DNA from 3 places in the Gordonia sp. SGD-V-85 genome. Region 1 is predicted to be linked to each of the others. Evidence: predicted binding sites of a transcription regulator. Region 1 holds the regulator's gene; each other region holds the start of a gene.
The links. Region 1 encodes LexA, which represses DNA repair genes until DNA is damaged. Its sites were predicted from a motif close to CGAACANNTGTTCG; they were not measured.

Region 1 (9,536 bases):
CGGCGTCACCGTCGTGATCCCGCAGGCACTGCTCCCCCATGTCCGACCGGCCGGTTTCGACTGGTCGGTACCGGGCATGCGCGCCGAACTGGCCACCGCACTGGTCAAGTCGCTACCGAAACAGCTGCGCAAGAGCATGTCACCCGCGCAGCGGTTCGCCGAACTCGCGCTCGGCCGGCTCACCCCGCGCAAAGAGCCGCTGGCCACCGGGCTGGCGCGCGAGCTCTCCGCGATCACCGGGATGCGGGTGACCGCAGCCGATTTCGACACCCACCGGGTACCGCCGCACCTGCGCATGCATTTCGCGGTGGCCGACGACTCCGGGCGGATCGTCTCCCGCGCCGACTCGTTGCCCGAACTTCAGCAGACCGGAACGCCCGCGGCGCCGAAGACGGTGTCGCGCACCCTGTATCGGACCTGGACCGCAGACGGGATCGGCTCGCTCGCCGAGCAGACCACGGTCGATGTCGCGGGGCAGCGGCTGACCCGGTACCCGACGATCGACGTGGTCTCCGATGCGAAGGGCCACGCGCGGGGCGTCGTCGTCGTCGATGCGGCGAGCCCCGAGACACGAGATCGCCTCCTGCGACGAGGGATCGTCGCCCTCCTCGACCTCGCGATACCTCCGCTGCACAAGCGGATCGCCGGCTCGCTGAGTCCGGTCGAACGACTCGCCCTGAGCCAGAGCCCGTACTCGACCATCGAGGCACTGCTCGCCGACTGCACCCGCCGGGCGACCCGGGACACGGTCGCCGACATCGACGACGCAGAGCTCGCCGCGGTTCGCTCACCGCAGTCCTTCTCGGCGCTGCTCGAACAGATCCGGCCACGGGTCGCCGCGGCCGCACCGGACTACTTCTCGCTGGCCGTCGCGGCCCTCGAACGGATGGCCCCGCTGCGGGCGGCGATCGACCGGCACGCCGGTTCGCTGGCTGCCGACGACGTCGCCGAACAGGTCGCCCACCTCGTGTTCGACGGATTCGTGGCGGCCACCGCGCGACGCCACCTGGAGAATCTGCCGCGCTATCTCGACGGCGCGCAAGCACGTCTGGAGGCACTACCCGCGTCCGCAGCACGCGACCAGGCCGGGGTGGCCGCCGTCGATCGCGTCGTCGAACGGTGGGCCCAGCGCATCGAACAGGTACCCGAGCACCGGCGGGCGGTGGTCGACGACGAAGCGCAGTGGCTCGTCGAGGAGTTGCGCGTGGGGCTGTTCGCCCAGCGTCTCGGTACCGCGTTCCCGGTGTCGGAGAAACGGGTCCTACGAGCTCTGGACCGACTCGGCTGACACGGGTTCGGCGAGCGCGCTCCCGGAACCCGATGCCGCCTTCAGGTCGTCGATCTCGCGCTGGAAGTCCTCCACCGAGTCGAACGACCGGTACACCGAGGCGAAGCGCAGATACGCCACCTCGTCAAGATCGCGGAGCGGACCCAGGATGGCGAGTCCGACCTCGTTGCTGGGGATCTCGGCCGATCCACTGGCGCGCACCGTGTCCTCGACCTGCTGGGCGAGTTGCGCGAGCGCGTCCTCGGCGACGTGGCGGCCCTGACAGGCTCGCCGCACGCCGCGCATGACCTTCTCCCGGCTGAACGGTTCGGTCACGCCGTTGCGTTTGACCACCGCGAGCACGGCGCTCTCCACGGTCGAGAACCGGCGACCGCACTCCACACAGGAGCGACGGCGGCGGATGGCCTGCCCTTCATCTGCGACACGCGAGTCGATGACCTTGGTGTCGTCGTTCTTGCAGAAGGGGCAGCGCATCGTGTCCTCACGCAGGTCGCGGGACGCTGGAACGCACCCGAAGCGTGCGCCCCGCCGCTTGTCGGCCGGCCCCTGTGACATCGAGGATACCGCCCGGCCTCAGCGGTACCGGGGGGTGAGCAGGGGCTGGCCCACCTGCAGCGCGCTCGACCCCAGATCGTTCATCGCGACGATCTCGTCGATCACGACCTCGCGCGGCATCTCGGGTGCCACCCGGCCGGCGATCGAGCTGAGCGAGTCCCCCGAGCGCACGTGGACGACCTCGGCACTCACGGCGGACGGGGTCAGCGAGTCCGAGTAGTTCTGGCCCACGACACCGAACACCCACACGACGAACGCCAGCCCGACGCCGGCGAGGAGCGCGACCGCGGTGCGGCGGCGCCGACGGAACACCGCCGCGTCGGGTCCGACCGGGCCACGCCCGCGCACCCCGACCGGAGAGCCACAGTGGGTACCGCCCACCCGCGGGGTCACCGGCGACGCACCCCGCGGTCGGGTGCCGGCCGGCCGGTTGTCTATCGGCCGGCCGCCGTCGGACAGCGGGGCGCGCGTCCGGACCCGATCGGCGCGGTCGGTGGGGGGCCGGACAGCGTCGGGACGGTCGGTGCGGACGGGAGCGACGAGAGTGGCGGTGCGCATGGTGCCCTCCGGTGTTCTGGTGTCTGGATCGTGCGGGGTGTCGCGGTCGGTGTTCGAACATCGATCAGATGTTCGATGCACTGATGTTCGAATTTGTAGCACGACGGCCCGACAAAGTCTCGCGACACATCGAACAAATGTTTGAGGTGCCGGTCGAACTCCGCTAGGCTCGGACCCGGCGCAAGCCATCTACCAGCACGTTCCGAAGACGAGAGGAACCGAACATGAGTGACACCGGCGATAGGCGCGGCCGAGCGCGGGGCGCCGACGACGAGGCCCCGTTCGACGCCGCCGCCGCCGAGGCCTCACTCACCCCGCGACAGGCCGGGGTCCTGGAGGTGATCCGCCGCTCGGTGCGCGAGCGCGGTTATCCGCCGAGCATCCGGGAGATCGGCGACGAGGTCGGCCTGGCCTCGACGTCGTCGGTGGCCCATCAGTTGCGGACGCTGGAACGCAAGGGGCTGCTCAAGCGCGACGCGAACCGTCCCCGTGCGGTCAACATCGCCCCGAGTGACACCCCGTCGCCGGACACCCCGACGGCCGGCCAGCTTCCCGAGCCGACCTTCGTGCCGGTTCTCGGCCGTATCGCGGCCGGCGGTCCGATCCTGGCCGAGGAGGCCGTCGAGGACGTCTTCCCGCTGCCCCGTGAGCTGGTCGGCGAGGGATCGCTCTTCCTGTTGCGCGTCGTCGGCGAGTCGATGATCGACGCCGCGATCTGCGACGGCGACTGGGTCGTGGTCCGGCAGCAGAACGTCGCCGACAACGGCGACATCGTCGCGGCCATGATCGACGGCGAGGCCACCGTGAAGACCTTCAAGCGTCAGGGCCCCAACGTCTGGCTCATGCCGCACAACGAACTGTTCGATCCGATCCCGGGCAACGATGCCGTCATCCTCGGCAAGGTCGTCACCGTGATGCGGCGAGTCTGACCTCTCCGCCGACCGAACCGTCGAGCACCGCCGCGGCAGCCTCGCGCGCCGCGGCGGGATCCGAGGTGGCCAGGGCGGCCTCGGCGGCGGCCCGGCAGTCCGGTGCGGACACCTCGCCGAGCCGGGCCCCCACGGCCGCGGCAGCAGCCGGCGCGCTGGACAGCGAGGTGACGCCGAGACCGACGAGCACGCAGGCGAGGTTCGGATCGGCGGCGGCCTCGCCGCACACCCCGACCGGCTTTCCCTGACGTGCGCCCGCTGCCGCGACTCCCGCGATGAGGCTCAACACGGCCGGTTGCCACGGGTCGGTCAGTCCGGCGAGATCGGCCGACATCCGGTCGGCCGCCATCGTGTACTGGGTCAGATCGTTGGTGCCGATGGACACGAAGTCCACCTCGGCGAGGACGGCTTCGGCCAGGATCGCCGCCGCGGGCACCTCGATCATCACCCCGGCGACCAGACCACGGCCACGGACCTCGGCGGCGAAGGTGCGCGCCTCCGCCGGCGAGGCGATCATCGGCGCCATGACCCACGGCGCGACGGCCGACCCCGACGCGGCCTGCGCGATCGCGTCGAGCTGATGCGCGCGGATCTCGGGGTGCGCCAGCGCGATCCGATCACCCCGCACGCCGAGCGCTGGGTTCGATTCGTCGGGATGGGTCACGAACCGGAGCGGTTTGTCGGACCCGGCGTCGAGGGTGCGGATGACCACCTTCTGCCCGTTGAACGCATCGAGCACCTCCCGGTAGATCGCGGCCTGCTCGTCCACCGACGGTTCGTCGGCACGCTCGAGGAACGCGAGTTCGGTGCGGAAGAGCCCGACGCCCTCGACTGGGTACCCGGCCGCGGCGCGTGCCGACGATCCGTCGGCGACGTTGGCGAGCACCGCCACGGCCACCCCGTCGGCGGTCTGCCCCGGACCGGTCCAGCCGGCGACGAGTGCGGCATGCCGCCGATCCTCGTCGACGCGAGCCCGGGCCGCCTCCGCATCGGGCTCCACCTCGATTCGCCCGGTGCTGCCGTCGACGAGAACGGTTGTGCCGGGCTCGATCTCGTCCAGGTCGGCCACCGCCACCACGCACGGGATCCCCAGCTGGCGCGCGATGATCGCGGTGTGGCTGGTCGGTCCGCCGAGGCGGGTGACGAGGGCGATGGTGCTCGTGGGGTCGAGGCCCGCGGTGTCGGCGGGCGCGAGGTCGTCGGCGAGCAGGACCGACGGCACCTCCGGAGTGGGCACACCAGGTTCGGGTAGGCCGAGCAGTTCGGCGAGGACCCGGTCGCGCACGTCGTTGAGATCGGTGACCCGCTCGGCCATCAGTCCGCCGAGCTTGGTGAACACCGCCGCGAACTGTTCGGTGGCCGCGACGGCAGCGGCCTCGGCGGGGGCGCCCTTGCCGATGAGCGCGGTCGCGGCACCGATCCAGCCGCGGTCCTCGGCCAGGCCCGCCGTCGCGGCGAGCACCTCGGCCGTCACCCCGGTGTTCTGCGACGCGCGCGTGCGCAGCCGCGCCGCGACGGCGCCGGCCGCGGTGGCGAAGCGCGAGACCTCGTCGGCGCGCCGTTCCTCGGCGATCTCCACACCGACGCCGAGCTTCTCCGGCGAGTGGTCGGGTCGCTCGCCCGGCCACAGCGCGGGACCGTGGGCCAATCCGCCGACCACCGGGGTTCCCGTCAGGATCTGCGCCATCGTCTTGCCTCTCACTCGACTATCGATGTGACCACCGTTACAAAAAGTGCTTGACTTGTCAACACAAACAGGCGTAAACACAATTACTACAACATCCAATCCCACACGCCTCAACAAGCGGGTGGTCGAAACCGGAGATCGGAGCGGTGTGTACGCCGAGGAGAGACAACAGGCGATCGTCGACGAGGTGCGCCTCGCGGGGCGGGCATCCGTGGCCGCGCTCGCCGAGAAATTCGACGTCACCAGCGAGACCGTCCGACGCGATCTCGCGGTACTGGAACGCGCCGGACATCTCCAGCGGGTCCACGGCGGCGCCGTGCGCGCCGAGATCATGCGCACCCTCGGCGAGCTCGGGATCGACGAACGGGAGTCGAGCCAGATCGAGCAGAAGACCGCGATCGGCCGGGCGGCCATCCGGTTCCTGCCGCCCGACGGCGGCTCGGTGCTCTTCGACGCCGGCACCACCACCTACCGCGCGGCCGAGGCGACCGCTCCCGATCGGAGGCTCACCCTGTTCACCAACAGCCTGCCCATCGCCGGCCTGCTCGCGGGAACCCATCCCGACGGTCTCCATGCCCTCGGCGGACGCGTACGCGGTCTCACCCAGGCGACCGTGGGCGTCGACACCGTGGACGCGCTTCGCCGACTGCGCGTGACCACCGCCTTCATCGGGACGAACGGCCTGAGCGAGGCCCACGGGTTGTCGACACCCGACCCGGACGAGGCCGCGGTCAAGGCGGCGATGGTCGCAGCCGCGCAACGGGTCGTAGTCCTTGCCGACAGCTCGAAGATGGACCGCGAGGACCTCACCTCCTTCGCCGGACTCGACGACGTCGACGTCCTCATCACCGACTCCGGGATCGACCCGGCCTATTCGGCGGCCCTGTCCGCGCGTGGCGTCGAGGTCGTGATCGCATGATCGTCACCGTCACCGCCAACCCGAGTCTCGACCGCACCCTCGAACTCGGCGCACCGCTCGCCCGCGGCGAGGTGCAGCGCGCCGGCGTGGTCCGCACCGAGCCGGGCGGCAAGGGCGTCAACGTGGCCCGGGTCGTCGCGGCCGCGGGCCTGGCCACCCGCGCACTGCTCCCGGCGCGGCCGGGCGACCCGTTGCGGGCCGCACTCGACGACCTCGCACTCCCCTACGACGCCGTGCCGGTCGAGGGCGAGGTCCGGTCCAACATCACCATCGCCGAATCCGACGGGACGACCACCAAGATCAACGCACCGGGCGTCACCTTGACGGGCCCGGATCGCGAGGCGCTAGTCGGGCTGATCCGTGAGCACGCCGGCTCCGCGCAGTGGGTCACCCTCTGCGGTTCGCTGCCTCCTGGCGTCCCCGACGACTGGTACCGCTCGATCGCCGACGACCTCGTCCTCGCCGGATGCCGGGTCGCGGTGGACACCTCGGGCGCTCCCCTCCGTGCCAGCGTCACCGGTCGCGTCGACCTGATCAAGCCCAACGAGGACGAGCTCGCCGAACTGACCGGAGCCGACCCCGGACAGCTCCGAGAAGCACTCGCGCGCAACGATCTCGGACCGGTCATCGACGCCGCTACGACCATCGCCGAGCAGATCGGGGGCAACGTCCTCGCCACCCTCGGCGCCGTCGGGGCCGTGTTGGTCACCGCATCCGGCGTGTGGTCGGCGACCCCGCCGCCGATCGTCCCCCGCAGCACCGTCGGCGCCGGCGACTCGTCACTGGCCGGCTACCTCATCGCGCAGAGCACCGGGGCCGCGCCCGCCGACTGCCTCCGGTCGGCCGTGGCGTACGGCGCGGCGGCGGCATCGCTCGCCGGCACCCAGGCCCCCACGCCCGACCACCTCGACCTCCCCGGCGTGCGGGTGACCGAACTGTCGGGAGCCGCGCGCATGACCTGACGGCACCGTCCCGGCGGGTCCTCACATCCATCCAACACCGCACCCATCCAGCACCGACTCCATCCACCATCGACCCACCCAGCACCGACCCCACCCTTTCCACCGAAGGACATGCCATGACCGAGCAGATCATCACCGACCAGACGGTGAGTCTCGACGTCGACGCCGGCGGCGATCCCGCCGCCGTCATCACCACGCTCGCCGACGCCCTCGCCGCGGCCGGCCGGACCACCGATCCCGCCGACCTCGCGCGGGCCGCACTGGACCGAGAAGCCAAGTCCGCCACCGGACTTCCCGGCGGCATCGCCATCCCGCACGCCCGTACCGCGTCGGTGACCGCGGCCAGTCTCGCCATGGCGCGGCTGTCCCGCAAGGTCGACTTCGGCGCACCGGACGGGCCGGCCGACCTGGTCTTCCTCATCGCCGCGCCCGAGGGGGGTGCCAGTGCGCACATGAAGCTCCTCAGCTCGCTGGCGCGCTCACTCGTCCGGCCCGACTTCGTGGCCTCGCTCCGCGCGGCCGAGAACGAGGAGCGGGTCATCGAATTGGTCAACGAGGCCATCGACCCCGCACCCCCGGCCCCCGCCACCGCGCCGACCGCCACCCCGTCGACCCCTGCCCCGTCGACCCCTGCCCCGGCCGCCGCGGCAGCACCAGCGACGTCTACCAAGGAACCCGAAGGTGCGCCGGCCCACCCGGACTCGGACCGGACCCCGGACCCGGGACCGGCCACGCCGCGCATCGTCGCGATCACCGCGTGCCCGACCGGCATCGCCCACACCTACATGGCGGCCGACGCCCTGAAGTACGCCGCCGAGCGGGCCGGCGTCGAGTTCGCGGTGGAGACCCAGGGGTCCTCGGCGACCACGGCCTTCGATCCGGATGTGATCGCGTCGGCCGACGCCGTCATCTTCGCCACCGACGTCGGGGTCAAGGACCGCAACCGGTTCCGCGGCAAACCCGTCATCGCATCCGGGGTGAAGCGCGCCATCAACGAGCCCGACGCGATGATCGCCGAGGCGGTCGCGGCGGGGCGCGACCCGAACGCGGCGCGCGTCACCGGCGACGGCGCGGACGCGGACGCGGCCGACTCGTCGAAGTCGGGCATCGGTCTCGCCGGCCGTACACGCCAGGCACTCATGACCGGTGTGAGCTACATGATCCCGTTCGTCGCGGCGGGCGGACTGCTCATCGCGCTCGGCTTCCTGCTCGCCGGCTACGAGGTCGCCAACACGAACCTCGACGACGGCGGCACCCTCAGCGACGGCGCGTTCATCGCCCTGAACAACAGCCTCTGGGATCTGCCGGCAGGCGGGTTGTTGCAGTACCTGGGCGCGGTGAGCTTCGCGATCGGCTCAGGCGTGATGGGCCTGGCCGTACCGGTCCTCGCGGGCTACATCTCCTTCGCGATCGCCGACCGCCCCGGTATCGCACCCGGTTTCGTGGCCGGCATCGTCTCGCTCGCCGTGGGCGCCAGCTTCATCGGCGCACTGATCGGCGGTCTCATCGCCGGCGTGGTGTGCCTGTGGATCGCGCGGACCCCGGTGCCCCAGTGGGCTCGTGGTCTCATGCCGGTCGTGGTCATCCCGCTGTTCGGCAGCATGATCGTCGGCGGACTGCTCTACATGGTCCTCGGCAAACCGCTCGCCTGGCTGACCGAGCAGATGAACAGCGGCCTCGAGAGCATGTCCGGCGGATCGGCCATCGCCCTCGGCATCGTGCTCGGCCTGATGATGTGCTTCGACCTCGGCGGACCGGTCAACAAGAGCGCGTACCTGTTCGCCACCGCCGGGATCGCCGACGCGGCGACTGCCGGACCCGCGCAGTTCCAGATCATGGCGGCGGTCATGTGTGCAGGCATGGTGCCCCCGCTCGCCCTGGCTCTCGCCACCGTCGTCCGACCGGGCCTGTTCACCGAACCGGAGCGCGAGAACGGCAAGGCCGCATGGCTCCTCGGCGCGTCGTTCATCTCCGAAGGTGCCATCCCGTTCGCCGCGGTCGACCCCTTCCGGGTCATCCCGTCGATGATGGCCGGTGGTGCCCTCAGCGGTGCGCTGATCATGGCCTTCGGTGTCGAACTGCGCGCCCCGCACGGCGGCATCTTCGTCTTCTTCGCCATGAACAACTGGGTCCTGTTCCTCGTCGCGCTGGTCGCCGGTACGGTGCTGTCCGCTGTCCTGGTGGTCGCGGCCAAGCAGGTGCACCGCAGTCGGGACGCCGTCGCCTTCGACGAACTCGAGGCGGTCGCCGTCTGACACCCGATCACACGACCACCTGACATCCGGGGCGCTCCCCGGCACCGAATCGCCCGACAACCACCGCAGATCGCACGACATCACTCGAAGGAGTTCCCATGCCCAGCACCACCGCCACCGTCGGCTCCGCAGTCGGACTGCACGCCCGCCCCGCCACGATCATCGCCGAGGCGGTCGCCGAGACCGGCAGCCCGGTGACGCTGGGCCTCGAGGGCGGTGACCCGGTGGACGCGGGGTCGGCGCTGATGATCATGACGCTCGGGGCCGAGAAGGGCACCCGCGTGGTCGTGACGGCCGACGACCAGGCCGCGCTCGACACCATCGTCGGTCTCGTCGAGAAGGATCTCGACGCCGACTAGGTCCGTACAGCCGACTGGGTCCGT
Region 2 (9,536 bases), on a different contig from region 1:
CAGACCGCGGCCACCGATCCGTGGCAGGCGGTGGTCACCCGGCTGTCGTGTTTGCGGGGTGTGTCGACGCTGACCGCGTTCGCTCTGGCGGTCGAGATCGGCGACTGGTCACGGTTTAGCGGCGCCACGATCGGCTCCTACGCAGGATTGGTGCCCTCGGAATACTCGACCGGCGGGACCCGCAGTCAGGGATCGATCACCAAGGCCGGTAACGCCCACGTGCGGCGGCTACTGGTCGAGGCGGCCTGGCAACACCGACGCCCCTACGCCACACCCGGACAGACCATGCGCCGCCGGTGGGAGGCGGCCTCACCGGCTGCCCGCGCCCGTGGCCATGCCGGCAATCGTCGGCTACACAAGCGCTGGCAACAATTCGACCGCCGCAGCAAACATCCCTGCGTGGCCAACACCGCGATCGCTCGTGAGCTCGCCGGCTGGTGCTGGTCGCTGGCGGTGCTCGACGACTAACCAGCACTGACACACAATCTTGGCCACCCGTCGCGGGACTCCCGCTGTGGTGAACAGGGAACGAATCCACGGCGTCGCTATGTGCGCCAGCACTTTTGGGTGCACGGTACGCACGTTTACATAGACCCGTCGGCCAGCGTTTTCATCTCCTGTCGAACACCGTTGAGCGGTAACCAACCCGCGTATATCAGTCCGACAACACCGTCGCGAGTAACGACCACCACACACCGCGGCGGGTGGCCAACCCCACAACAGCCCCTGAGAAGGAGGCAATTTCGCCATGGGACTTGACAGAGCAGCACTACATATCAGCGACGAGCCACGAAGGCCTGGCGAGACGATCTCGCCAGCCCTTCGTGGCTCGCTTCGCTCGCACCTCAGGGAACAGTGGGCGCAACCGCATCGAAGGGACGTTGTGCAACCAGTCGAGATCAACGCCGGGACGTGGTATCTGCGTGCGCTTCGTGCGGACGAGCGGATCACCGACGTCCCGGCGTTGTCTCATCTCGAGGTCGACGACCCCGCCGCGTACGTCGCTGCGGCGCAGCGTGACTGGGAGTCGGAGACACGATTCGTCTGGGCGATCTGCATCCCCACCACCGGTGAGCTCATCGCCCTGATCGGGGTCACGCCGAACGGCTCGTCGGGCCGCCTGTGGGGCGAGGCACGCGACGGCTACGACGAGGCGCTGGACACCGCCGTCGGGCCGGTCTCGAGGTTTGCCGAGGGTGCACTCGGTCTGGTTGTCGGGCAAATGCTGTCGCGCGGGATCGGCTGAGACGCGGAGTCAGCACACGACCATTCGTCGTACCCGGGGCGATCTTCGTCCATTCGGCGATCTGCGCGCCGCTTCAGATGACCCAGGTCTTGCTCACCGCCGAACGTTACGGTCAGCAATCTCCGCAGGTCGTCTTGATCCAGGAAAGGTCGTACCGGATTTCTCCTCGGTCGCCGCAGAATTCGCATACGGTGCTCGACTCGTCGGTTGTCGCGTCGACCAGGAGCTCGCAAAGGCTCCACGTGAAATCGTCGACCGAGTCTCCGTAATTGAGGTAGCAGCGCACAACCCCGAACTTCTCCTTGATCTGCGCGTAGGTGAAGTCGTCGGTGACGGCTGAGAGCCGGCGATGGAGGCGAACCAAGAGCGGATACCAGCCGGCGTTCACAGTGCAGTCGACTACCGGGGACGCCATCGCGGCGGGGAGTCGGACGGGTTCGGGCGCCATCAGGCGACGCCTCGCTCGGCCTCCGCGGGCCCCTCGGAATCCACGCCCGTCAGTGCGCTCCTGGAGTCGGATCGCAGGCGATCGGCGGCGGTGTCGGCTCGGCGCATCTCACCGATCTTGCGAACGATACCCGCGAAGGTGGCGGCCTCGACCGAATCATCTGAATGTGCGCGGGCTTTCGAGTTGGTCATGTCGCCTCCGCTCGGTTCGGCCGACTCGACGCGTCGGCTTCCGTCAACAGAATGCGACGCAGCACCGACATCTGTCAGAGATCGTCGTCCAACTGCCACAGCTCACTCCACGGTTGATGTCACCGGCACCGAGTAGGTTCTCGGCGTAGTAATGACGACCCGGACGGGACACCCCGGAGGAGATGACCGCGATGGGCACGATGAAGACGACTGACCAGTGGATCGATTCGTCCTGTGAGGGCCCCGATCGGTTCACTCGGATCATCGCAGAGTCGCAGGCGCAGTCGCTGATCCCTCACTCGACACCCTCAGATGAAGCCAGAGCTCTCGCGTGGGAGTTGGTCGACCGGCGCGATCGGATCGCCGCCGAGTTGTGGGACTGCCGGACATCGGGAATCTCTGTGCCGGTTGGGAAGACGGCACTCCGCTTGGCATCCGGAGCGCTCTACGACGCCGAGCAAGCGGTGGTCGACGAACTCGTCTCGCGGATCCCGGCGAGAGCGGTTCATGAGCGGATGAACTCCGCCGCCTACCTGGCAGCGGATATCGACGCTGCGACAGCCGAGGCCGCAGTGCTCGACACACATGAATCCGTCGGTCGGGCAACGCAGCACGAGGCCACCGATACCGAACTGCTCGGCGATCCCGCCGACTACGCCGGAATCGACCCCATCGAGGACGTGGCGATTCCACCCCGGATCGAATGGACCGAAGCCGACCGCAAGGCCGTGCTCGACGAGGCCATCGGAACGTACGGAATCGCTGCCGGCGAGTGGTACTCGGTGGAATGGCCGCCGACGGAGGGCTCCCTGTGGGACCCCGGATACCTCGTCACCTCGGACTGGGAGCCATGCGACGAACACGCCGACGATCCGGACAGTGACGCAGCACTCGACTGTGTCCGATGCGAAGACTCGGTCACCACTGAGGTCGAAGCGATGGCCGTCTGGAAGTTCACGACCAGGTTGACTCACCACCGAATCGGGTTCGACAGCAACGGTTCTCTGATCGTCGATCGGGTGGCGGAGGAGATGGACCCGACATTCGAGGTACGCGAGATCACGCAGGACCCACGCCTGATCCGCATCGGCCTGCCACGCGGACATCGCTGACCTCGATCTGAGGATGACCTGTCGGTGCGTCGTGGTTGCATCATCGGATATTCGAAGGAGAAACAAATACACCCTTGACTCGAACATATATTCGAGTATCGTGGAGGTATGTCATCGGGGGCGGGGGCCGGGTCCACTACATCTGTGGACCCATCACAGGAGTCGGTCGAGCCGCGCTTTCGTCCCGACCATGAACTCTCCGCTGCCGAACTCGTCGAGGTCCTCAACCACTGCGCGGGTTTGGCGGCAGCGTCGGCGCATCGAATGATGGTCGTTGCCAGCCTCATTCACGACGAACGCGAGATGGACTACGCGCAGCGGCGCGCCGAGACGCACAGCGGCGAACTCGACTCCATCGAAGCCTTCGAGCACCTGTCCGCGCGGGTGGCCGCTGGTGAGAATCCCTACGAGCAGTTCGGGCCCAACGGTCTCGAACAGGCCATCGCCGAAGTCGGTGCCACCCTCACCGTGACGCCGGCCGAGGCGAAAGATCTCATCGAAGCCGGCGACGCACTGCGCTACCGACTCTCCTTCACCGGACACGCACTCGCGTGCGGTCGAATCGACAAGCGCCGCTTCCTCATCGCCCTCAAACGCACCGACCTCATCACCGACGACGAAGAGATGCAGACCGTCGACGCCCATCTCGCCGAAGCGATCTTCGCCCGCCCACCGATGTCCACGGCCCGGTTCACCGCCATGGTCGATTCCATCGTCGCCAAGTGGGCACCCGACGCGATCCGCCGACGCAAGGAACGAGTCAAAGCCGACCGCAAGGTGACCGTCACCCCCGACCGCTTCACACCCGGGCAGTCCCGGATCTCCGGCACGCTGCCCACTGCTGATGCCGCCGAGTTCGACGCCCGCCTGACGGCGATGGCCACCGCGGTCCACGCCGGTGACCCTCGAAAGTTGGCCAACCGCCGAGTCGATGCTCTGAAAGCGCTCGCGCGGGGCGAAGCTTCTATCGCGTGCGAATGCGACGACTGCCGACCTGCCGCAATGGACATTGAAGCCAACACCACCGGCGACGTCGACGCAGCGACAGTGGACACCGCCGACCACACGACTGAGGCACCCGCGCGCCACTCCGGGAACGATGACACCGACACCCCGGACAGCGACACGGTTGTCGCCGACCCTCCGGGTCCGGACGCGTCGCCGTCGTCATCGCCGGCGCCGCGCGCGACCTTTCACATCGTGGTGAACCTGTCGACCCTGTTCGGTCTCGACAACGACCCCGCTTTCCTCGACCGCCACGGCATCATCGACGCCGACACCGCCCGAACACTCCTCGCCGAAGCCCGCCGCACCTACATCCATCCCGCACCCGACGCACCCGACGGTTCACCGGCTCCCGACGCGGACAGTTCGACAACGCGATACACCCCCTCGAAGAAGCTCCAGGCGCTGGTGCGCGCCGGCGAACTGTGCTGCACCTTCCCCGGCTGCAACGCCCCGGTCTGGCAGATCGATCTCGACCACACCGAACCCTTCGACCACACCGACCCGCGTCGCGGTGGCCCGACCGATGCGCGCAACCTCAAACCGCTGTGCCGGTTCCATCACCGCATCAAGACCTTCACCAGCTGGCAGGACCACCAAGACGAGTCCCGCACCGCCTGGTTCACCACCCCCACCGGGCACATGTTCGTCGGCAACGCCTTCAGCGGACGCGACCTGTTCAACAAGCTCTTCCCCAGACGGTCACCCGATCATCCCGCCCGCGACAGACTCGACACGCAGCGCGACAACGACTTCCGACGCCACCAACGCGCCGAGAAGCGCTGGAACGACGCCAACCCGCCGCCCTTCTGAACACCGCAGAGGCCACATCGCCGGTCAGGACTACCTGGACACGGCGGGTGACGTCATGCGACGAATGTCGATCCGCACGACTCGCCCACCCTTCACGGCGATGTCGATGACGGCGAGCGGGTGACCGCCCGGTGCGATCACATGAACCATCCGACCTCCCAGCCACATCGGCGTGCTTGCCCGGATACGGTCGGCGAAGAATCGGGTCTCCTCCGCGACCGCCCGGGCGCCCCGGACCACGGTCGGTGTGTCCGGCGGTACCAGTGACCGGTCGGCGACACGGATGCAATCCTCGCCCAACAGCGCGACCATCGCATCAAGACTGCCGCCGCGCGCCGCGGCCAGAAAGGCGTCGACGACCAGGGACGCATCACCCGACGGCAGTTCAGGGTCCAGCTCGGAGTTCAACCGCGAAGACGCGATCCGTCCGCGTGCCCGGCTCGCATGCTTCTTCGCACCGTCCACACTGGTGTCGAGGATCGTTGCGACCTCACCGAACGGAACCGCAAAGAGGTCATGCAGCACATAGGCCACGCGTTGCGACGGCGTCAACCGATCGAGGACCACCATCAGCGCACGTGACACGTTCTCGCGCTGCAGGTAGAGCTCGTCGGCCGCGACAGCCTCCGCGGGGAGAGCGTCGGCGAACAGCGGATCTTCCTGTCGTCTGCCGCGGGCGCGCAACTGATCGAGACACACCCGGGTGAGTGTTGTCGTCAACCATGCGGCAGGGTTGCGGATCTCGGTGCCGTCGACACGCAGCGAGTTGAGCCACGTGCTCTGCACGGCGTCCTCGGCGTCGTGGATCGAGCCGAGCATCCGGAACGCCATGGCGGTCAGCTGCGGTCGTAGATCTTCGAACTCTGAGGTCGGTACCACCGGATGTCACCTTCTCGTGGGGTAGGACGTCGGTACGGATGAGAGCACCACACTCACATCGTCCATCCGACAACCCACCTCAGAGGAGGACACATGTCGACCGTACCGACCCGGCCACCGCGCGGCGGAACCCGACCAGCGAAGGGCCCCCGGCGATGACCACCACCCTGTTCGTCGCCACGATCATCTGCATCGTGGCCAATGGCGGTATCGCCATCGCCGACTTCGCCCGGGCCGAGTTCGTGCTGGCCAATTCGGCCGAGGTCCACGTCCCACCTCGGTTCCTGCCCCACCTCGCGACACTCAAGGCCGCCGGAGCAGCAGGGCTTGTCCTCGGGTTGACGATCGAACCCTGGATCGGCGTCGCCGCCGGAACCGGGCTCACTCTGTTCTTCGTCGGCGCGGTCATCGCCCATGTGCGGGCCCGCGTCTTCTACAACATCGCGTTCCCGGGCGCCTTCCTGCTCCTCGGCGTGGCGGCTACGGTCTACATGATCCGACTGACCACAGGCGCGTGACCCGTCACCGGCGTCGAACGCCTCAGCCCATCAACGCCGACGCCGAGGGGTAGCTCTCGGCGAATCCGTCGGGAAGCGGCGCGATGAAGACGTTCTCGGTGCGGGTACGAGTGATCCGCCACCGGCCGTCGTGCTTGCGAAAGGCGTTGTTCAGCCGACTCGACCGCAACAGGGCCGAGCCGTCGCCGAAGAGCCACGGCTGCATGTGAATCCACTGTCCCTCGGCGTCATCGCCGTCGACATGGACCTGCTCCGAAGTCAGGTAGTGCGCGTTGAGCACCAGTGCCGGGTCCCGCTTCTCATCCCAGAAGCGCTGGAAGTGTTCGCGGATCTCCGGCTTGCCCTCGGCACGCCCGAACTGTCCGTCGTAGTACTCGCCGACGCCCTCCCACACCGCGTCGTCGGTGTAGAGGTCCAGGATGCGCTCGATGCGCTCGGCGTCATCCGCGAGACCGGGTTCGGGACACGGGGTGTCACAGAGGAACATGTATCGAGCCTGGATTCGTCGGATCTCGGCTTCGGCCTCCAGAATCTCGACCCGCGCGACGAGCGCCGAGATCCTGGCATCGTCGTCGCTCATCGGCCAAGCACCTCGACCACCGCACGCGCCTCCGAGATCCAGGCCTCGACCTCAGAGCCGTTCACGCCCAGCGGCAACTGCGACAACCGGAGCGTCATCGAGTATCCGCCACGTGCGTCCCGGATCGGCAGCACGACGGAACCGACGTCATAGGTCTGATCGGGTCGCACCTCGCGGAGGCGATAGTCGACGGCCGACTTCCCGATGGACTCGCAGATCTCGCGTTCCTGCGAAGGCGTCAACCGGCCCCGCTCATAGGATTTCGTCGCCTCTCGCATCTCCTCGTACGCAGTCGATGAGGCATCGGGCAGAAAGGACACCAGGTAACCGTGCCGCCGCACGAAGTCGAGACGGTCGCGATGTACCTGTCGCACATCATCGTCGGCATGCCGGAGCTTCGCCAGCCACCGCTCCCGGGTCTCGTCGTCCTGGTCGAACACGTACGTGTCCCCGATGGGCGGCACCATCGGGATGCGGTACGCGAGGCCTTCGTCACGGTCGACGCCCGGCGCGGTGGCCGACAACACGACGGCCATCTCGTCGCGGCTGACCGCGGTGAGGACCGACACCTCGCAGCCGACGGACGTCGCCAATGCCTCCACCTGCGGGCGCGCCGCGTGTGCGGCATGGATCGTCGGCAGGATCTCGTGGTCCATCCGGGCCATCAGGGACGTCGACACGAAACTGCCGTAACCACCCTGGAAGAAGATCAGCGGCGACACCGGGTTGGTCACGGCCAGATCCCGCACCTCACAGAGCGTTATCCAGTGATCGCCTGCTTCGACGACGTTGCTGATGCGGGTGTCGATCCAGGCCACCGAATCCGCGAGAACCGGATCGCCCGACGGCGAAGGGAACCAGTCGATGCCCGCGAGCTTGTCCTCCCAACGCTGCGCGATGGTGAGGACGACGTCCTCCTGTTCACCGCCGAGGATGTTGATGCACAACGACTCGCAGGCCCGCATCTTCTCGAAGGTGCGCGAGGTCTTCATCGGCATGAAGGACACCAACGGCGGGTCCATCGACACCGAGCTGAAAGTCCCGACGACCATGGCCAGCACGGAGCCGTCGTCACCGCGTCCCGTCACCACGACCACGCCGGTGGGATAGTGCCCCATCACATTTCGGAAGATGCCTGGGTCGATGGCACTGATCACATTGTCGGACATGTCTTCTCCTGGGATCGAATCGTCGCGGTGGTCGGGCACTCAGGCGGACCGGGCCTCGACCGGCTCCTGGACGTAACGCTTCTGCAGAATGGCACCGAGTCGCTCCGGCCGGAGGAAGGCGATGCACAGTGCGCCGCCGACCAGCAGGACGATGCCGGTGATCGTGAACGCCTGGTGCACGCCGGCCGCCATGTTGTCGGCCATCTCCGCGCTGGGCTTCTCACCCTTCGGCGGCGACACATACCCCGCGTCGGTCATGAGCCAGCCGACCAGGATCGGCGAGATGACCGCGCCGAACGACGCCACGCCGCCGAGGGTGGCCATGAGGATCGGTCGCTGCCGAGCGCCGACCGCATAACCGATCGCGGTGGCGGTCATCGGGAACGCCAGGCTGCATCCACCGGCGAGGCACAGCAGCGCGACCGCCGTGATCCCCGACGACGCCTGGATGGCGATGAAGCACAACCCGGCCAGGACCGCGGCGCAGCCGAACGGGACGGCGATCGCCCGATGTGCCGAACTCCCCCGGTGCAGCATCCGGTGCCCGAGCGCACCCAGTCCGAGCAGGACGAGCGCGCCGACCACCCACGGCACGGTGGTCACCGCACCGACCTCACCGAGCGACAGCCCGACCACGGTGCCCAGGTACTGGGGCAGCCAGGTCGTCAGGAAGCCCTGCACCCAGAAGTTCGACGCCCCGCCGATCACGGCGGAGATGAACGCCAAGCTGAGCAGCGCACGCCAGATCTTGACCGGCTTCTGCTCGTCGACCGCGGAGGTCGCGACCTCCTTCGCATCGTCAACCGTCTCGTCGGTGTCGAGTGCCGGCTCGTCCGGCGACGAGGCCTTCTTGGGACGGTAGGGACCGTCCGCGCCGATCGCCCACCAGGCGATCACCCACACCAGGCCGATGATTCCCAGAACACCGAACGCCCAGCGCCAACCCCACACGGCGATGACCCAGGCCAGCAGCGGCGCCGCGAAGACAGGTCCCAGCGTGGAGCCGGCGGCGATCAGGTTCGACGGCAGCGCACGACGGGTGGGCGAGAACCAGGTGTGCGCGGAGGTGAGCGACATGGCCGTCGCGGGTCCCTCGGCGCCGCCGAGGATGATCCGCGTCACCAGCAGGATGGCGGCGCCGCCGCCGAGCAGCATCGGGAATTGCAGCACCGCCCAGGTGACGCCCATCGCGAACAGGATCCACTTCACCGAGATCTTCGACGCCAGGAACCCGGTGACGACCGAGACGATCGCGTACAGGAAGAAGAAGGCACTGCCGATGAATCCGAATTCGGTTGCGGTCAAGCCGAGTTCGGGCATCGCGTCGGCCGAGACCAGGCCGAGCACCGCCTTGTCGGCGAAGGCGATGATCTGGAACAGCACGAGCATGCCGGTGACGATCCAGGCCCGTCTCGACATGCGGCCGAAGTCGATTCGTCGATCGGGGGCGGTCGGCGACGACGGCGTCGTCACCGCGGGTTCTCTGAGGCTCATTGGGTTTCCTTGGACTGGCAGGGTGCGAAGACGCCGGGCTGTCGGGGGCTGGCAACGACGTTATGGCCACCCGTCCCTACG
Region 3 (9,536 bases), on a different contig from region 1:
GGCGAGGGCGACGGGGATCGTGAGCACCAGGGGGTCGAGACCCATCCCCATGGCCACGCCTCCGGCGACCGGGAGAAATGTTGCCGCTGTCGCGGTGTTGCTGGTGATCTCGGTGAGGAAGATGATCGCGGTCGCCGCGATGACCACCAGCACGATGACCGGGATCGTGTCGAGCCCGGCGGCCACGTCGCCGATCCAGGCGGTCAGTCCGCTGGACTCGAACTGCTGGGACAAGGCGAGGCCGCCGCCGAACAGTAGCAGCACGCCCCATGGCAGTTTGATCGCGGTCTCCCAGTCGAGCAGGCGCACACCGGGTTTGGAGCCGCTGGGCAGCAGGAACAGCAGGATCGCCGCCGTCATCGCGATGCCGGTGTCCGAGATTGGCGGATTCTCGTCCCAGATCAGCGGGACCGCGATCCACGCCAGTGCGGTGAGGCCGAAGATCGCGGCGACCCGGATCTCGCCCTGCGACATCGAGCCGAGGCCGTCGAGCTGATCGCGGATGATGCGCCGGCCGCCGGGGATGTCGTCGGTCTCCGGCTTGAACAGGACGTGCGTGAGCAGGAACCACGCGATGGCGAGGAAGATGACGGCGAGCGGGACGCCGGCGATCATCCACTCGAGGAACCCGATGTCGATGCCTTCGCCCTCGAGGTACCCGACCAGGAGGGTGTTGGGCGGGGTGCCGATGATCGTGCCCAACGAGCCGATGGATGCGGCGTAGGCGATGCCGAGCATCAGTGCTGTGCCGAAGTTGCTCTTGATGACCGCCTGGGTGAGGGTCTCACCGTCCACCGGTTCGTCGGTGTCGGTGGCCTTCGGCCCGGGCGCGTCGGTGCCCGATTCCTTGCCGAGGTCGAGAACCAGCGCCAGGACCGACACGCCGATCGGGATCATCATCACGGCGGTTGCGGTGTTGGACACCCACATCGAGAGGAATCCGGTGGCGATCATGAAGCCCGCGATCACCATCGGCGGCTTGGTGCCCATCGCCGAGACCGTGACCAGGGCGATGCGGCGGTGCAGATTCCACCGCTGCATCGCGAGGGCGATGATGAAGCCGCCCATGAACAGGAAGATGACGTTGTTTCCGTAGGCCGCGCCGACGTCGTTCACCGAGATCGACTCGCCTGCTTCGTCTGAGCCGAAGACCGGGAAGATCACCAGCGGCAGCAGCGCGGTTGCGGGGATGGGTATCGCCTCGGTCATCCACCAGAGGCCCATGAGAACTGCGGTCGCCGCCGTGAGCCGGGCTCCCTGCCCGACTTCGGCGGGCAGGATCACGTAGACGAGGGCCGCGAGTGCTACGCCGGCAAGGAGTCCGATCCACTGCCGACGTCGCATCTTCGGTTCCACCTCGTCGGCGCGCTCACCCGCCGACTGGTGGTCGATCTCGTCGAAGTCCTGCTGTGGGTCAGGCGATCCGGAGACTCGGCCGGCCGAGCCCGGTGATTCGGACCGGTTGTCGCGTGGCCGTTCGCCGCTGCGCTGCACCATCGGGAACCTCCTCGGTATGCCTGCGTGGCAGCCAGCCTATCGAGGAACGCGCCGGAATTGCCCGAAACCACCCCCGCCGACGTGCCTATGAGGTGGCCGACCAGCTGTGCCACGTCAGAGACTCCACGACGATCACCGGTCCATCGGGCCGTCGGAGTCGATACTGCGGGTACTTCCCGGCCAGCGTGTCGATGCCGTGACTGCCGACGGATTCACCGGCGTCGACGACATGTGCCCGGCCGTCGACCCGCACCCACCAGAGTCCATCCCAGTTGTCGGAATACATGTCAGCCAGGAGCGACACCGCGGGGTTGTCCGCGATGTTGGCGAGACGACGGAGTGCGGTGGTTCGTTTCGGCTTGTGATCCACGCACGTGTAGATGACGTCGTCGTCGAGTGCGCCCACGACGGGGACCAGGTGCGGCTTGGTGGAGGGTGACACGGTGGCGAGCGTGACCGACCGGGCGGCGGCGAAACGTTCCCGAGTCAGGCGCAGGTCCATCTCACGAGGATGACACGCACTCGTGGGGAACAAGGTCACCGATGAGTACGGGCGCCGGTTCGGGTCCACCTCTGTGTCCGATCCCCGATCCGGGGGACCCGACCCGAAAGGGCAGCACCATGACGCACGAGAACGTTGCCGTCAGCCGCACGATCTCCGCCACACCCGATGAGGTGTTCGCGGCGCTCGCCGACCCCCGCACACACCAGGCCATCGACGGCACCGGCTGGGTTCGGGACGCAGTCGACACGACGCCGCTGCGGGAGGTGGGCCAGCTCTTCCGGATGAACATGTACCACTCCAACCATCCGGATGGTGACTACCTGATGGAGAACCGGGTCGAGGTGATCGAACCGCGGTCGGCGATAGCGTGGCAACCAGGGCAGCGCAACGACTCCGGGGAGCTCGAATTCGGCGGCTGGACATGGCGGTACGACCTGGTGCCGGTGGGGGAGTCGTCCACCGAGCTCACCTTGACCTACGACTGGTCGGCCGTACCCACCCACATCCGCGAGTACATCGAGTTCCCGCCGTTCGCCGACGACCATCTGCGTAACTCGTTGAACCACATCGCCGAACTTGTCGGCTGATCGGCGAGGTCAGCGACTGAGCGAGCCCCGGCGCCCCACCCCGATCGCCCGACGAACCGGTCAGCCGACGAGGTCCGGATCCGGATCGCGATGCGCCGACGCAGCCGATGTGGGTGACAGATCGGCGGTGAGCAGGTCGACGGTCGGGCTGCGCGTGATCACCTTGTGGCCCCACCACAGAGCGAGGAACACGAACAGTGCGCCGTAGGCGGTGAGCCAGAGTTCGAGATTCCCCGCGGATCCGTCGCGGATCGCCGGGAGATTCTGCCCCGCGATGACTGCAACACACATGAGCAACGCGATGATCGGGCCGGCCGGGTAGAGCCAGGCCTTGTAGGGGAGTCTGCCGAGGTCCAGACCCTGCGCCTGCCACGCCCGACGAAAACGATAGTGGGCCCACGCGATACCCATCCACGTGATGAAGCCCGCCACCGACGAGGCGGTGACCAGCCACACATACGCGCGACCGTCGCCCACCCGACTCGCCAGGAAGCAGAGGGCGCCGATGGCCGTCGTCGCGGCCACGGCGAGGAGTGGCACTCCTGATCGCGTGACCCAGCCGAACACACGTGGGGCGTTGCCCTGCACCGACAGGCCGTACAACGCGCGGGTTGCCGCGAACAGGCTCGCATTGCCCGCCGACAGGATCGCGATCAGGATCACGGCGTTCATCATCGATGCCGCCACCGCGATCCCCGCGTCGGAGAACACGAGGGTGAACGGGGCGATTGCGATGTTCTCCTCGGACGCATTCAGCAGATTGGGGTCGGTGTACGGGATCAGGAACGCGATGACGGTCAGGGTGCCGATGTAGAACAGCAGGATGCGCACGAAGACGGTGCGCACGGCGCGTGGAATCGCCGTCTTCGGTTCGACCGCCTCGCCGGCGGCGACCGCGATCATCTCGGTGCCCTGGAATGCGAAACCGGCGATGAGGAAGACCGACAGCATGCCGAGCGGGAAGTCCACGAACGGAGCGTCGTCGATCGTCCAGTTGCTGAAGCCCGGCGACGGACGGTCGCCGACGACACCGAGAATCAGCAGCACGCCGACGATGAGGAAGACGACCACCGCGATGACCTTGATCGCCGCGAACCAGAACTCGGCTTCGCCGAATGCCTTGACCGCGAACAGGTTCAGCGCCAGCAGACCCGCCAGGAACACGACCGACCAGATCCACGACGGCACGTCGGGTGCCCAGTACTTCATGATCAGCCCGGCGGCCACCAACTCGGCGGCCAAGGTGACCGACCAGTTGAGCCAGTAGTTCCACCCGGCTGCGAAGCCGAAGGACTTGGACACGAAGCGCTTTCCGTACTCCTCGAACGGGTTGCTGCACGGGATGTACGCCGACATCTCGCCGAGGCTCTGCATCAGGAAGAAGACCATGCAGCCCATCAGCAGATACGCCAGGATGGCGCCACCCGGGCCCGCGTCGGAGATGGTGGCGCCCGAGGCGACGAACAAGCCGGTGCCGATGGCACCGCCGAGCGCGAGCATGCTGATGTGACGACTCTGAAGTCCCTTGCGCAGCGACTCGTCGGGGGTGATCCCCAGGGGACTGGACATCGGCAGAGTCTAACGGCCGGTCGGCCCGTCGGCCGGGTATTGAACTGTTGCCCGAGTGCTGACCCTCAATCGAGGCTTGTCAGTTCGGAGACCAGTTCGTGCACCGGGTCACCGGGACCGATGTCGTAGGTGCACTGGTCGTGCCTCGGGTCCGGGACGAATGCCCAGAAGAGTGCGGTTGCCGTCCCGGCCGCCCGCTGACCGGCGACCTTGGTCCGGAAGTCGTCGGCGCGCTCGGATGTCGAACCGCATGAGCCGGCATGCTGGCCGATCTCGTTCACCGCGAGGGGTTTTCCGACTACGCGTGCCTGGCGTAGACGTTCGGCCAGTCCGTTCCACTGATCCCCGGGGAGCGCGACACCGTCCGCACCGTAGTCGTGATAGTCCAGGACGTCCACGTACGGGGAGCCGGCGACGTACTGGTAGTCGGGCCCGGCGATGCCGCACTGGCCACCGCCGGTGAAGCCGGACCAGATCACCGCCCCGCCGTGCAGTCGGGTGACCATCGCGCCTGCGCTGCCGAAAAACGACCGCAGTACGCGCGCGGCGTCGACCGGGCACGACCGCTGCTGCCATCCACACGACTGATCGCCACAGATGGACGGTTCGGGTTCACCCACCAATTCCCATCCCGCCAGGGCCGACCTGCTCTTCCAGCGTCCCACTGCCGTCCTGACCCACTGCTCGAACGTGAGTCCGCCCGCGCCGGCGACGGTTCGCCAGCCGGATCGGTACCAGTCCCGTTCCTTGAAAACTCTGCTCTCGCATGCGCCATCGGCGGCCGCGAGGACAGGCAAGACCATCTGATCGTGCCGTGCGGCGGCGTCGAAGACGGCATCCATCGGCCCGAAATCCAATTTTTGGGTGTACTTGTTCACGGCCAGTTGAGCGAACAGATTGAAGCGGGTGAGCGAATGCGGAGGTAAGGCGGCGAAATAGTCGTCGAGATCAACCATCGCTCCGCATCCGGCATTCACCGACCAATCGGTGGCCAGCTGGTAGGCGTCGAATCCGGATGGCCACCACTGGCGTCCATCAAGGGTCAACCCAGCCGGAGTGGCATCGACCCGGTTGGGCGCCGCATGAGCGGGCGGCGGCAGCAGCCAACTCAGGAGCAGGCCGATGCTCAGCACCAGAATCGGAGTTCTCATCGCGGGCAGATGCATGTGTGCGTCCTGGGATGACGAGGACCGACTGTGGCGTCGGCCCAACTCGTTCGATGATTGCACGCCGGCCGCGCGGTTTCGATCGCGTCCGAGAATGGGTACGGAGAAACGTTTCGTGTGCGCCGAGATCGAGTTAGAGCCGCTGGGCTCATTCCTCATTCGCCGACCTGCGCGACACCTGTGACACCATCGTGCTCGTGATGGGCGTACCGATAGTTGCGGCAGTGCTGCTCATCGCGAGCGCGGTGCTCGCATGGCAGGACCCACGTCGTCTGAGCCCCGGCATCCTGCTGACCGCGGGCTTGTCGGGCGTGATGCTCGCCGCGGTGATCGCGGCCGTGGACAGTGGCGTCGACGACGACGGCTCGGTTCTCGCGCCGGCGGTCGTCATCGTGGCCCTCGGACTCGTTGCGCTGCTTGCCATCCTCATTCTCGGGGTGTCGTTGATCGCCAACGGCGTGACGCTTCTGCGCCGAGAGGGGCGCCGTCCATCGAACCTGCTGTCGGCGCTCCTGGGTGCACTCCTGTCCGGTTACGCGCTCGCTGTCCTGCTCGGGATCATCGTCGGATGGTTCGACGTGTCGACGAGCAACGCGCTGCTCAACTTCCTCCTGGCGGTGGGGATGCCGGCCGGTTACCTGGGGTTCGTGTTTGCCTCGCTGCTGCTCTGGTCGTGGCTGTACGGCCGGTGGAGCAGGTGGCGGGCGCGACGGGCGAAGGTCGGCGCGATCATCGTCCTGGGTGCCGGTCTGCTCGACGGGTCCCGCGTCGGTCCGCTGCTGGCATCACGACTCGACCGCGGTCGCGAGATCTATGATCTGGCCCGGGCTTCCGGCCTGGACCCGCTGATCATCTGCTCCGGAGGCAGAGGTGGCGACGAGCGGCTGTCGGAGGCCGCGGCGATGGCCGAGTACCTCGTGTCGAAGGGCGTCGATCGTGATGCCATCGCACTCGAGGACCGATCCACCGACACCGCGGAGAACCTCCGGTACTCGAGGCGTGTGCTCGACGAGCGTGGAGTGACCGAACCGGTCGCGGTGGTGACGAGCGGCTATCACGCCTTCCGCGGAGCGATGCTCATGCGGTCTGCCGGGATCGACGGATTCTCGACCGGCGCCCACACCGCGCGATACTTCGTCCCCAACGCCCAGGTCCGTGAGTTCTTGGCGGTTCTGCGTGACCACCGATGGATCAACGGAGTCGTCCTGGTCATGCTCAGTGTGCCGCTGATCGCCGGCACCGCTGTCGCTCTCTTCGGCTAGTCGATCACCGGACCAGGGGGCCTCGCGAGTTGCGGTGATGGTGGAGCCGATGACGGGAATCGAACCCGCGTATTCAGCTTGGGAAGCTGATGTTCTGCCATTGAACTACATCGGCGTGCGAGTGCCGGACTCGCGAACGACAGCCTAGCAAACCCGTGGCCGGTCCGGTCGCCGGCACGCGCAGATGTCGCAGAACGTGGCGTCAGGCGCAACGAACTGCGACATCTGGGCGAGACCGGGTCGCGGCGGGGCGACGCGATTCGGTTGCGACGCAGAACAACTCGCCGGAAGGGGTTGCGCGCCGGGCGATCGGCCGGTAGTCTCGAACGTAGTTTCGAGTAAAGCCATGATGACGGGGGATGAAATCATGGCTTCTACAGGGCCATCTGCAGCACCACCACTTCTTCTCGACCAGTACAAGCGCCTGCATGCACTTATGGACGAGATCGCCGAGACGCAGTCCACGGATTGCTCCGACACTGACCTCTTACAGGTCGCGATCGAGCACGAGCGTGCCGAACGACGGTTGCTGTCGCTGTTCACCGATCACATCGTCGACATCGACGAGCGGTCGGCGTACCGGAAGATGGGGTGCCAGACCGTCTCCAACTTCCTCTGCCATGGTCTGAACCGGCGCGGCGAGGCGACCCGCCTGATGAACCGGGTCTGGGCCTTGGGCAGGTTTCCGGACATGCAGGGGGTGCCGCTCGAACCGCGCTTCCCCGAGACCGCCAAAGGTGTTGCCGACGGCGAGATCTCGGGACGCCACGTCGACGTCGTCATCGAGGTGATGCGCAAGATCCCCGCCGACGTGGACCCTGCCGACCGGGAAGCCGCCGAGGCAACGCTCGCGCAATACGCACGCGAGTACGACCCGTCGTCACTCCGTGATCTCGGCGCCCGCATCCTGGCCCACCTCGACCCCGACGGAACCATCACCGACGATCGCGACCGCGCCCGTAACCGCGGACTCAAACTCGGGCCGCAAGACGCCCAACTGATGTCCCGGCTGACCGCAACGCTCGACCCCGTGACGCGCGCCATGTTCGACGTCGTCTTGTCGGTGTGGGCCGCTCCTGGGATGAACAATCCCGCCGATCCCGAGTCGCCCACCGGGAACCCCGCCGCCGCGGACCCCGACGCGCTGGCCGCCGCTGCCGGACGCGACGAGCGCTCCGCGGAGAAGCGGAACCACGACGCGTTGCGCGCCATGCTGCGCTTCGTGCTCGACGCCGGCGCGCTCGGGGGTTCGCACCACGGGCTGCCGCCACACCTCGTCGTCTCCATCACCGAATCGGCGCTGCGCGACGCGGCCGGCGACCCGGCACGGACCGCGACGGGAACCCTCCTACCCATCAAGGACGCCATCGACCTCGCCGCCGCCGCGCAGCATCATCTCGCGGTGTTCCGGGACCACTCCAGTGAGGTGCTCTACCTCGGGCGGTCCCGGCGATTGGCCTCGCGCGCACAACGAATCGCCGCGGTCGCCCGCGACGGCGGCTGCACCTTCCCGGGATGCACGCGGCCGTCGTTCGACTGCGAGATCCACCACGTCGTCGAGTGGGACGCCCACCACGGATCCACCGACCTCGACACCCTCGCGACCGCCTGCCCACCACACAACCGAGTGGTCGGCACCGGGGTGGATCAGTGGGCCACCACCATCGCCACCGAAGGGGTCGACGCCGGCCGCGCCGTCTGGCACCCGCCCCGCGCGCACCCGTCGCCGACGCCGCGGATCAACCATGCCCATCGCACCGACGCGATCCTCGACCGAATGCGCGCTGATGTCCGGCGGCGGCGCAGAACAGCGGTGCCGGAGAGCGGAGGGTCGGCGCCGACCGACACCGGCGCAGATCCTCCCTGACCATTCGATAACCTCGACACCGTGCTGCTCTCCGACCGCGACATCCGCGCCGAGATCGCTGACGGGCGCCTCGCCATCGATCCGTTCGATCCCGCCCTCGTCCAGCCCTCCAGCGTCGACGTCCGGCTCGACGGCCTGTTCCGGGTGTTCAACAACACCCGCTACACCCACATCGACCCCGCACAACGCCAAGACGAACTCACCTCGCTGGTCGAACCGGCCGACGGTGAGCCCTTCGTGCTGCACCCGGGTGAGTTCGTGCTGGGGTCCACCCTTGAAGTGTGCTCGCTGCCCGACGACCTCGCCGGCCGGCTCGAAGGCAAGTCGTCACTCGGTCGGCTCGGCCTCCTCACGCATTCGACGGCGGGCTTCATCGACCCCGGCTTCTCCGGCCACATCACCCTCGAGCTGTCGAACGTCGCGAACCTTCCGATCACCCTCTGGCCCGGCATGAAGATCGGGCAGCTGTGCCTCATCCGCCTCAGCAGCCCGGCCGAGGAACCGTACGGCAGCGCGTCGGTCGGATCGAAATACCAGGGACAACGTGGCCCCACCCCTTCGAAGGCGTACCTGAATTTCCAGAAGCACGACTGAGGGGTTTCGACTCGGCTCAACCGGCGGGTGGGCGGACCGGGTGGGCGCGGCTCCGGAAGTTCACCCAGCCGATGACAACCCGCCACGACGAGGATGGTTACCGGTGGTTCCGCCTGGGTAACCGTTGCCCTCATGAAGCTCACGGTGATCGGATGCGGCTACCTCGGTGCCACTCACGCGGCCTGCATGGCCGAACTCGGGCACGAGGTCGTCGGCATCGACGTCGATCCGTACAAGATCGAACGCCTGCAGGCCGGCGAGGTCCCGTTCTTCGAGCCGGGGCTCGCCGACATCCTGCGCCGCAACATCGACGCCGGACGACTCCGCTTCACGACCGACCACCTCGCGGCCGCCGACCACGCCTCGGTGCACTTCCTCGGCGTCGGGACCCCGCAGGAACCCCGCGGGCACCGGGCCGACCTCTCGCACGTGTACTCGGCGATCGACGCGCTCGTGCCGACGCTGCGGGGCGCCCACCTCATCATCGGC

Region 2: the regulator LexA is predicted to act here: its motif matches at 3,078-3,091, upstream of AS181_RS05510 (HNH endonuclease signature motif containing protein).
Region 3: the regulator LexA is predicted to act here: its motif matches at 6,910-6,923, upstream of AS181_RS00300 (HNH endonuclease signature motif containing protein).

The regions. Positions count from the first base shown of each region.
Region 1 is NZ_LNQO01000002.1:289,721-299,256, reverse strand. Features, by position in the region: gene hrpA (ATP-dependent RNA helicase HrpA) at 1-1,288, shown strand, start outside; gene nrdR (transcriptional regulator NrdR) at 1,262-1,762, opposite strand; gene AS181_RS03440 (LysM peptidoglycan-binding domain-containing protein) at 1,862-2,401, opposite strand; gene lexA (transcriptional repressor LexA) at 2,626-3,330, shown strand; gene AS181_RS03430 (phosphoenolpyruvate--protein phosphotransferase) at 3,308-5,017, opposite strand; gene AS181_RS03425 (DeoR/GlpR family DNA-binding transcription regulator) at 5,166-5,936, shown strand; gene AS181_RS03420 (1-phosphofructokinase family hexose kinase) at 5,933-6,898, shown strand; gene AS181_RS03415 (PTS fructose transporter subunit IIABC) at 7,015-9,153, shown strand; gene AS181_RS03410 (HPr family phosphocarrier protein) at 9,252-9,512, shown strand.
Region 2 is NZ_LNQO01000004.1:752-10,287, forward strand. Features, by position in the region: gene AS181_RS05485 (IS110 family transposase) at 1-468, shown strand, start outside; gene AS181_RS05490 (GNAT family N-acetyltransferase) at 884-1,246, shown strand; gene AS181_RS05495 (hypothetical protein) at 1,359-1,694, opposite strand; gene AS181_RS05500 (hypothetical protein) at 1,694-1,885, opposite strand; gene AS181_RS05505 (hypothetical protein) at 2,314-2,997, shown strand; gene AS181_RS05510 (HNH endonuclease signature motif containing protein) at 3,106-4,815, shown strand; gene AS181_RS05515 (sigma-70 family RNA polymerase sigma factor) at 4,846-5,694, opposite strand; gene AS181_RS05520 (DoxX family protein) at 5,850-6,212, shown strand; gene AS181_RS05525 (nuclear transport factor 2 family protein) at 6,235-6,792, opposite strand; gene AS181_RS05530 (flavin reductase family protein) at 6,789-7,961, opposite strand; gene AS181_RS05535 (MFS transporter) at 8,001-9,455, opposite strand.
Region 3 is NZ_LNQO01000001.1:59,650-69,185, forward strand. Features, by position in the region: gene AS181_RS00265 (SLC13 family permease) at 1-1,344, opposite strand, end outside; gene AS181_RS00270 (TIGR03668 family PPOX class F420-dependent oxidoreductase) at 1,583-1,999, opposite strand; gene AS181_RS00275 (SRPBCC domain-containing protein) at 2,119-2,589, shown strand; gene AS181_RS00280 (amino acid permease) at 2,650-4,158, opposite strand; gene AS181_RS00285 (hypothetical protein) at 4,224-5,324, opposite strand; gene AS181_RS00290 (YdcF family protein) at 5,525-6,586, shown strand; tRNA gene AS181_RS00295 (tRNA-Gly) at 6,628-6,701, opposite strand; gene AS181_RS00300 (HNH endonuclease signature motif containing protein) at 6,954-8,453, shown strand; gene dcd (dCTP deaminase) at 8,475-9,047, shown strand; gene AS181_RS00310 (UDP-glucose dehydrogenase family protein) at 9,180-9,536, shown strand, end outside.